3 regions of the Azoarcus sp. CIB genome follow, and region 2 is predicted to be linked to each of the others. Evidence: predicted binding sites of a transcription regulator. Region 2 holds the regulator's gene; each other region holds the start of a gene.
The links. Region 2 encodes FNR, which switches genes on or off when oxygen is low (the NO sensors DNR and NnrR bind a similar motif). Its sites were predicted from a motif close to TTGANCTAGNTCAA; they were not measured.

Region 1 (3,274 bases), 2.4 Mb from region 2:
CGCCACGGCGAGGGCGAATACTTCTTCATCACCGACATGCACCCGCGCACCCTGATGCATCCGATCAAGCCGGAGCTCGACGGGCGGGACATGACCGAAACCGCCGACCCCAAGGGCAAGCGCCTGTTCGTCGAGTTTGTCAAAGTCGTGCGCCAGGACGGCGCGGGTTTCGTCGACTATCTCTGGCCCAAGCCGGGCGAGAGCGAGCCGCAGCCGAAGATTTCCTACGTCAAGGCGTTCGCCCCCTGGGGCTGGATCCTCGGGACCGGCGTCTACGTGAACGACATGGACCGGGTCTTCTGGCGTCAGACGATGCAGACCCTGATTTTCGCCGGCATTGCCGTACTACTGCTGATCCTGGTGTCGTGGCGCATCGGTCGCGGCATCCTGCGTCAGCTCGGTGGCGAGCCGTCGGACCTGCAGCGCGTCGCCGTGCGGATCGCAGAGCGGGACCTGACTTCGCACGTCAAGGTGAAGGAGGGCGATTCGCGCAGCATCACCTACGCGATGGACCAGATGCAGTCGCGGCTGGCCGAGGTCATCCGGCGTGTGCGCGACAATGCTCACGACGTCACCGACGCCGTGCGTCAGGCCGCCGATGCCGGGCAGGCGATCCACGACTCGGCGCTGCACCAGACCGAAGTCGCCGGCAGCACCGCCGCCGCTATCGAGCAGATGGCCGTGAGCATCGCCCATGTGTCCGAGAACACCGACGAGGCGCGCGGCAATTCGCAGCGCACCGCGGAGGTCGCGCAACGCGGCGAGGACCTCGCCCGTGACGCCTCGGAGGGCATTGCCCAGATCTCGGAGACGGTCAGCGGCGCGGCCAAGCAGATCCAGGTGCTGCGTGACCGCTCGGGCGAGATCGGCGAGATCGCCAACGTGATCCGCGAAATCTCCGACCAGACCAACCTGCTCGCGCTCAATGCCGCGATCGAGGCCGCCCGCGCGGGCGAGCAGGGCCGCGGCTTCGCCGTCGTCGCCGATGAAGTGCGCAAGCTGGCGGAGCGCACCGGGGCAGCCACGGCGCAGATCTCGCAGGTGATCCAGTCCGTGAAGGCCGAGACCGAAAGCGCGGTGGCGAGCATCGAGCAGATCGTGCCCAAGGTCGACTCCGGCGCACGCCGCTCCCAGCAGGCGGCCGATGCGCTGCGCGAAATCCGCGAGGGCGCGCGCGACACGCTGGGTCGCCTCGAAGACGTCGTCTCGTCGATGAAGGAACTCACCGCAGCCAGCAACAGCGTCGCCACCAACATGCAGGAAGTCGCGCAGATGGCCGAGCGCAGCAGCAGCGAAATCCGCAGCAGCACCGAATCGACCGAGAAGCTCAGGCACAGCGCCGAGGCGCTCGAATCCCTCACCGCAGGCTTTCGCGTGGACTGAATCCCTTTCAGTACGGGGCATTTTGCCCCGTTTGATCCTGGTCAATAGAGCAAAGTTGACCGATCGGTAAACTTTGCTCTCTCTCCGATTCACCTCATCCAGGGTCATCCCATGCCTGTCACTCAGACCGTTCCCGCGGCTGCCCGCATGTTCCTCTCCGGCAACGACGCGGTCGCGCGTGCCGTCTGGGAAGCGGGCACCCGCGTCGCCGCTGCCTATCCGGGCACCCCGTCGACCGAGATCCTCGAAATCCTGTCGCGCTATTCCGGCCTGCACACCGAATGGTCGATTAACGAGAAGGTCTCGATGGAAGTGGCCCTCGGCGCCTCGATGGTCGGTGCGCGCGCGTTCTGCGCGATGAAGCACGTGGGCCTCAACGTCGCCTCCGATGCGCTGATGACGATGACGGTCACCGGCACCGAAGGCGGACTCGTGATCGCAGTCGCCGACGACGTCGGCATGTCCTCGTCGCAGAACGAGCAGGATTCGCGTTACTGGGGGCGCTTCGCGCACGTGCCGGTGCTCGAACCGTCCGACTCGCAGGAGGCCTACGCGATGACGCTCGCCGCCTTCGACCTGTCCGAGCGCCTGAAGAGCCCGGTGATCCTGCGCCTGACGACGCGCATCTGCCATGTGAAGGGCGTGGTGCACACCGGCGAGCGCATCGAGGTCGAGCCCAAGGGCTTCGTCAAGGATCCGCGCCACTGGGTCATGGTGCCCGGCAACGCCAAGCCACGCCTGCCCACCATGTTCGAACGCGAGGCCGCAGCGCGCGCGCAGGCGGAAGTCACCCCGCTCAACTTCCAGGTCGACGGAAGCGACCGCCGCATCGGCTTCGTCACCTCCGGGCCCACCTTCATGCACGTGCGCGAGGCCTTCCCCGACGCCCCGGTGTTCAAGCTCGGCCTCTCCTGTCCGCCGCCGCTCGAAAGCCTGCGGCGCTTCGCCGCCACGGTCGATACTGTACTGGTCGTCGAGGAAACCGAGCCCCTGCTCGAAACCGAGATGAAGGCCGCCGGCATCGCCTGCCACGGCAAGGACGTGCTGCCGCGCATCGGCGAACTCGCGCCCGACGTGCTGGAGCCCGCAGTCAGGCGCCTGCGCGGCGAGGTCGTGCCCGAGCCGGAGCATGTCCCGGCGCAGCAGGTCTTTCCGCGCCCGCCGACGATGTGCGTCGCCTGCCCGCACCTGGGCGTGTATTACACGCTGTCGCAGATGCGCAACGTCATCATCTCCGGCGACATCGGCTGCTACACGCTGGGCGCCGGCCACCCGTGGAACGCGCTCGACACCTGCATCTCGATGGGGGCGTCGATGGGCACCGCGCTGGGCATGGATAAGGGGCGCGGCAAGGCGGACGAGAACAAGAAGATCGTCGCCGTGATCGGCGACTCCACCTTCATGCACATGGGCATGCAGGGCCTGCTCGACATCACCTGGAACCGCGGCAACGTCACCGTGCTGCTGCTCGACAATCGCGCCGTCGGCATGACCGGCGGCCAGGACAACCCCGGCACCGGGCGCGACATCCACGGCGAGGAAACCACGCGCGTCGATTTCGCCAAGCTGTGCGAGGCGCTGGGCGTGAAGAAGGAGCGCATCCACGTCCTCGACCCCTACGAACTGCCCGTGCTGTTTAAGGCGTTGCGCGAAGAAACGAAGATCGAGGAGCCCTCGGTCATCATCACCAACCGCCCCTGCGTGCTGATCGACCACTACCAGCCGGCCAAGTCCTACACTGTCGAGGAGGACCGCTGCACCGGCTGCGGCAACTGCGTCGAAGTCGGCTGCCCGGCGATCCACGTTACGCGCCGCGACAAGGTGGTCAAGGCGTCGGGCAAGGAGGTCGATCTCTCCTTCGTGCGCATCGAGACGTCCGCGTGCACTGGCT
Region 2 (3,274 bases):
AGTGCGATGTATCTGTCGGTCAAGCACCTGCACATCCTGTGCGCGGCCCTGAGCATCAGCGGATTCGTGCTGCAGGGCGTCTGGATGATGCGGCGCAGTCCGCTGCTGGATCACCGCGTCACGCGCACCCTGCCGCACCTCATCGACACCGTGTTTCTCGGCAGCGCGATCACGCTTGCGACCATGAGCGGCCAGTACCCCTTCGTTGCGCCGTGGGTCACCGCAAAGGTCGTCGCGCTTGTCGTCTATATTCTTCTCGGCGCGACCGCGCTGCGCTGGGGGCGCACCATGCGCGTCCGAGTGCTGGCGCTGCTCGCGGCCCTGCTAACCTTTTCATGGATCGTGTCGGTGGCTCTGAGCAAGAACCCGGCAGGATTCATCGCGTTTGCCGGAGTGTTCCGATGACCGATTCGCTGATCCCTTCGTCCCCGGGTTTCGAGACGCCTCTAGAGATGCTCGAAGCCTGCCACGAGCGCCTGCAGGCGCAACTTGCAACCCTCGCGCGGCTCGCCGCCTGGCTGCCCGAGCATGGCCCGGACAAGCAGGCGCAGCAGGCGGCAGTCAACGTGATGCGCTACTTCGACATCGCTGCCGTGAAGCACCATCAGGACGAAGAGGACGATCTCTTTCCCGTCCTGCGGGCGCGTGCCGATGACGCCCGGCGTACCGAACTCGGCACGCTCATCGACTGGATCCTGGCCGATCACCAGAAGCTCTTTGCCGGCTGGGCGCGGATGCGGGCACGGCTCGAGCGCATCGCCGGCGGCGAAAACGCCGATCTGTCGCCTGCAGATGTCGAGGCGTTTGCCGACGCCTACCGTCGGCACATCCAGCGCGAGGAGGGCGATCTGCTGCCGATCGCTCGCGGTCTGCTTTCCGAGGAGGATATTGCCGCCCTGTCGGGAACGATGACCGCGCGGCGGCGTCAATAGCCCACGACGTGGGCGATCGGCCGTACGAAGGGGGAAATCCCCCCTCAGGGGCGTGGCGACGGGTGCTGGATCAGCCGCTTCAGGCCGATGATGTCCAGGATGCGGATGTGCTTCTGCTGCACCGCGATCAGGCCGTCGTCCTGGAACTTCGAAAAGGCGCGAGACACCGTTTCAAGCTTCAGGCCCAGATAGGAACCGATCTCCTCGCGGGTCATGCGGAGGTGGAACTCCGCCGGAGAGAAGCCGCGCGCCGTGAATCGCTGGGACATGTTGAGCAGGAAGGCCGCCAGGCGCTCTTCTGCGCGCATGGAGCCGAGGAGGGTCATCACGCCATGGTCACGCACGATTTCGCGGCTCATCACCTTGTGGAACTGCAGTTGCAGCCCCTCGACCACCCGCGACAGCTCTTCGAGCTTGCTGTACGCGATCACGCAGACTTCGCTGTCCTCCAACGCGATCGCGTTGCACGAATGGGTTTCGGTGCTGATGCCGTCGAGGCCCAGCATTTCGCCGGTCATCTGGAAGCCGGTGACCTGTTCGCGACCGTCCTCGAGCAGCACGTCGGTCTTGAACGAGCCGGCGCGGATCGCGTAGATCGCTTCGAAGGGATCGCCCGCGCGATACAGATTCTGCTGCCGCTTGATCTTGCGACGCGCGCCGACGAGTTCGTCGAGGCGGTCGATTTCCGATTCCGACATCCCGAACGGCAGGCACAACTCGACCAGGTTGCACTGGGAGCATGCGACCTTCAGACTCGCCACTGTAATCGGCACCGTCGCCTTCATTTGCACGATAATATTGTTCCTTCTACGTCGACCGAGAAGTGGCAGGCGCCCGGCGGAATGGACCGTTGATCCACGTCAACCACGAAACTGCGGCTTTTTGAGATCGTACGGAATGCACTCAAGCGATACAACCATGACCAGTCAGAAAGATCTTGTTTTCGACCAGCAGTTGATTCGTCGGTTCGACATCAACGGGCCTCGCTACACGTCCTACCCCACGGCCGATCGCTTCGTCGAAGCGTTCGATGCCCGTGCATTGCGGGACTGGCTGGCGCAACGCGGCGTCGGGGGCGTGAGTAAGCCGCTCTCATTATACTTCCACATCCCGTTCTGTAACACGATCTGCTACTACTGCGCCTGCAACAAGATCATCACCAAGGATCATGCGCGCTCCGCCAAGTACCTGAAATATCTCGACAAGGAAATCGAGATGCAGGCTGCCGCACTGGGTGGGAGCCATCAGGTGACGCAGCTGCACCTCGGCGGCGGCACGCCGACCTTCCTGTCGCACGACGAGCTGCGCGAGCTCATGGATTCGGTGCGTAAGCGCTTCACGCTCGTGCCGAACGGCGAGTACTCGATCGAGGTCGATCCGCGCAAGGTTGATTTCGACACCGTGAAGCTGCTTGCCGACCTCGGCTTCAACCGCATGAGCGTCGGTGTACAGGACTTCAACGAAGAGGTGCAGGAGGCGGTCAACCGCATCCAGAGCTACGACGAGACCAAGCTCGTGATCGACGCAGCTCGTGCCACCGGCTTCAAGTCGATCAGCATGGACCTGATCTACGGCCTGCCGCGCCAGAACATCATCAGCTTCAATCGGACGCTCGAACAGGTGCTGGAGCTGTCGCCCGATCGCATCTCCCTGTACAGCTACGCGCACCTGCCGGGCCTGTTCAAGCCGCAGCGTCGCATCGCGATCAACGACATGCCGACGTCGGACACCAAGCTGCAGATCCTGCAGTTGGCGATCCGCCGCCTGACCGAGGCGGGCTACGTCTATATCGGCATGGACCACTTCGCGAAGCCGGACGACGAGCTGACGATCGCCCAGCGCCAAGGGCGTCTGCACCGGAATTTCCAAGGCTATTCAACGCAGGCCGAGTGCGACCTGATGGCGTTCGGGGTCTCGGCGATCGGCAAGATCGGCCCGGTGTACGCACAGAACGTGAAGACGCTCGACGAGTACTACGACGCCCTCGATCGCGACGAGCTGCCCGTGCTGCGCGGCATCGAGCTTACTGCCGACGATCTGCTGCGCCGGTCGATCATCCAGGCCCTGATGTGCCACTTCGAACTGTCGATCGACTCGATAGAGATCGCGCACCTGATCAAGTTCGACGAATACTTCGCCGACGAACTCGAGGATCTCAAGGCGATGGAAGAGGCCGGCCTGCTGAAGGTCAGCGACAAGTGGATCAGCGTGCTGCCCGCGGGGCGGCTGCTGGTGCGCGGCATCGCGATGGTGTTCGACCGCTACCTGCGCTCCGACCGCGAGCGCGCGCGCTATTCGAAGGTCATCTGAGCCGCTCCGGCCGCCAGCGGCCGCGGGCTGTA
Region 3 (3,274 bases), 2.3 Mb from region 2:
TCGGGCGGCACCATCCAGCGCGTCGCCCCCGCTTCGGCCAGCATCGACAGCGTCTGCGGGTTGAAGATGTTGAGCGTCGGCCCGGCGATCCAGTCGCGGCGTCCGGCTTTCGACAGCAATTGCACCGCGGACATGTCGTTGGCTTCGACGCGGAATTCGTCCTGCGCGACGATGCGGCGCAGGGCCTTGAGGTCGGATTCGGACTCGATCAGCGACTGCGAGGACAGCACAGCTTCCTTGCCGGCAGCCTTGAGCATCGCGGCGACTTCGAGCCAGTCGTCGGCGCGCAGTTCGTGGCGGCGCGAGCACACCGTTTCGCCGAGATATACGATATCGGCGGGGCTTTGCGCGATCTGCGCGTAGAAGTCGAGCGTTTCCTGGCGCGACCAGTAGTAGAGCAGGGGACCCAGTGCGATTTTCATGGTGGTGTTCACTTCCACGGCCGGTAGTACGCGCCGAGCGTATGGCTGCGGCCTTCGGAGACCTTGTCGAGTTCGGCGATCCACGCCGGCTGCACGGCGAAGCTGTCGGCGTCGCGCATCACGCGATCGATCGCCTCGCGCCACACGCGCGTGACCTGCGCGACGTAGGCGGGGCTGCGCTGGCGGCCTTCGATCTTGATCGCGCGCACGCCGGCACGGGCGAGGTCGGGCAGCAGTTCCAGCGTGTTGAGGCTGGTCGGCTCCTCGATCGCGTAGTAGGTCTCGCCGTTCACGTCGAAGCGGCCCTTGCACAGCGTCGGGTAGCCGGCGCGCTCGCCGTCGTCGAAGCGGTCGATGAGGATGCCGTTGAGGCGGGTTTCCATGCCCTTCGGCGTCTGTTCCCAGCGCACGTGCTTGCCCGGCGAGCAGGCGCCGTTGCAGTTGGGCGATTCGCCGGTCGCGTAGGCGGACAGCGCGCAGCGGCCTTCGACCATCACGCACAGGCCGCCGAAACCGAACACTTCGATCTCGACCTGGGTGTTGGCGATGACGTGCTGCACCTGCGGCAGCGACAGTACGCGCGGCAGCACGGCGCGCTGGATGCCGAAGCGCTCGGCGTAGAAGTTGATCGCCTCGTAGGTGGTCGCCGAGCCCTGCACGGACAGATGCAGGCGCAGCTGCGGATGCTTCTTCTGCGCGTAGGCCATCAGGCCGGGGTCGGCGACGATGATCGCGTCGATGCCGAGATCGGCGGCGCGGTCTACCGCGGCGGTCCAGCCGGACCAGTTGCCGGCCTGCGGGTAGGTGTTGAGGGCAACCAGCACCTTGCGCTTGCGGTCGTGGGCGTAGCGCACGCCTTCGGTCATCGCCTTGGCGTCGAAGTTCAGGCCGGTGAAGTTGCGGGCGTTGGTCGCGTCCTTGAAGCCGAGGTAGACGCAGTCGGCTCCATGGTCGACGGCCGTCTTTAGCGCCGGCAGGCTACCTGCCGGGCAGACGAGTTCGATTTTCGTATTGGAGGTCATGGCGGGGGTTGGGGAAAAAAGCTCCGCAACCATAGTGCCGCGGCGTCCGGCCCGCGTTGACGCGAATCAAGGGGCGTGCCCGTCGGCGGCACAAATCGCCGCGGGCACGGCCGGTGCGCGTGCCCGCGGCGTGTCGCCGTCACTGCGCGGCGTTGGGGAAGAAGAGCTGCTCGCCGCCGATCGTGTACTCGGCAATGGCCTTCTGTCCGGTGGGCGAGACGATCCAGTCGATGAACTGCTGACCGAGCTCGCGCTTCACGTGCGTGTGCTTCGCGGGATTCACGAGGATCACGCCGTACTGGTTGAACAGGCGCTTGTCGCCTTCGACGGCGATCACGAGGTCCTGGCGGTTCTTGAACGACAGCCAGGTGCCGCGGTCGGCGAGGATGTAGGCGCCGAGCGAGGCGGCCATGTTGAGCGCGGGGCCCATGCCGGAACCGGAGTCGCGGTACCACGGGCCCTTCGCCTGTTCGAGGTCGATGGCGGCGAGCTTCCACAGCCGCAGCTCGGCCGCGTGGGTGCCGCTCTTGTCGCCGCGCGACACGAAGGGCGCCTTCGCGGCCGCGACCTTCTTCAGCGCCTCGACGATGTCGCGCCCGCCGGTGACCGTGGCCGGATCCGCCTTCGCGCCGACGAGGATGAAGTCGTTGTACATCACGTCCTTGCGCTCGACGCCGAAGCCGTCGGCGACGAATTTCTCCTCGGCGGCGCGGTCGTGCACGAACACCACGTCGGCGTCGCCGCGGCGCGCCGTGTCCAGCGCCTGCCCGGTGCCGAGCGCGACGACGCGCACCTTGACGCCGGATTGCTGCTCGAAGCGCGGCAGGATGTGGCCGAAGAGGCCGGACTGTTCGGTCGAGGTCGTCGAGGCGACGGTGATGAACTTGTCTTCGGCATGGGCGCCGGCGATGCCGAGCAGGCAGGCGCAGGCGAGCAGCAGGGGGCGGAACAGACTTGCCATGAAGGGTCTCCGTGGTTCTTTATCGATCGCGCCTCGCGCGCGGGTGCAGGAATCCTTGTATCAAAACGTGCGCGGGCGGGTGCGGATGGCGTGGTGTGTGATTCGGCGACTTATGCATGGTCGTGCATAGGTGGGTTCGTCGCCACGTCGGGTGCGGCAGCGGTCGCGGATCGGGGAATCGTGTGATCCGTCTGGCGCGGCATAGGCCGGTCCGGCAGAAATGCATGTTGCTTTTTGTGCAGGCGCTGTCGGCGCGCACGGGCACGCGCAGCGCCGCAGCCAGGGGGGCGGGGATTTTCGGTTAAGCTCGATGCATGGGCGTGACACTTGATTACCGTTTCGTCGCCGGCTGCGAGGATGCGCAGCCGGGCGGCCCCCTGCAGCTGAGCAATCCGCTGACGGCGATGCTCGACGCGATCCGTGTGCAGGGCTCGATCGCCCGGCATGCGTCACCGTAATCGATCCGCCAACAGTCGAATCCCTTCCAATGCGCCGAGCCGTAAACTGATGGCGCTTGGCTTTCCAATCTGAGGTTCGGTGGGGTTGATGCGAATCAGCGTGCCATTGGCGCGTTCGCCAAAGCCGCGTACCGTCGGAATCGCTGTGCCCGCGCCGAGTTCGATGATCACCGAACTTTCAACCGGACCCAGCCATTGCTCCAGTGATTCATGAGTTTGAGATATGCTCTTGGAGCAAAATTTGTTCACGCATATAGACAATTCGAGGATGGCTGCAAATATGCAATATGCAAATACGGCGGCTCTGGGCGGATTCTTTAGACGCTGGCGAAGTTGCTATCCACATCCTCTGCCTGTTGTGGAAGGCTCGACCTTTTTCAACGAACGAATCTCGTGCTTTCTCGCCGCGTT

Region 1: AzCIB_RS04945 (thiamine pyrophosphate-dependent enzyme) is a predicted target of FNR. The motif match lies at 1,415-1,428, and genes of this name have one in related genera.
Region 3: ubiU (ubiquinone anaerobic biosynthesis protein UbiU) is a predicted target of FNR. The motif match lies at 1,501-1,514, and genes of this name have one in related genera.

Annotation. Positions count from the first base shown of each region.
Region 1 covers NZ_CP011072.1:1,108,380-1,111,653, forward strand. The annotation lists gene AzCIB_RS04940 (methyl-accepting chemotaxis protein) at 1-1,383, shown strand, start outside; gene AzCIB_RS04945 (thiamine pyrophosphate-dependent enzyme) at 1,495-3,274, shown strand, end outside.
Region 2 covers NZ_CP011072.1:3,466,016-3,469,289, reverse strand. The annotation lists gene AzCIB_RS15415 (NnrS family protein) at 1-1, shown strand, start outside; gene AzCIB_RS15410 (SirB2 family protein) at 7-405, shown strand; gene AzCIB_RS15405 (hemerythrin domain-containing protein) at 402-932, shown strand; gene fnr (fumarate/nitrate reduction transcriptional regulator Fnr) at 977-1,717, opposite strand; gene hemN (oxygen-independent coproporphyrinogen III oxidase) at 1,851-3,242, shown strand.
Region 3 covers NZ_CP011072.1:470,788-474,061, forward strand. The annotation lists gene AzCIB_RS01955 (U32 family peptidase) at 1-422, opposite strand, end outside; gene ubiU (ubiquinone anaerobic biosynthesis protein UbiU) at 431-1,444, opposite strand; gene AzCIB_RS01965 (ABC transporter substrate-binding protein) at 1,584-2,405, opposite strand; gene AzCIB_RS24030 (hypothetical protein) at 2,726-2,863, shown strand; gene AzCIB_RS24035 (SIR2 family NAD-dependent protein deacylase) at 2,855-3,034, opposite strand; gene AzCIB_RS23600 (PDDEXK-like family protein) at 3,132-3,274, shown strand, end outside.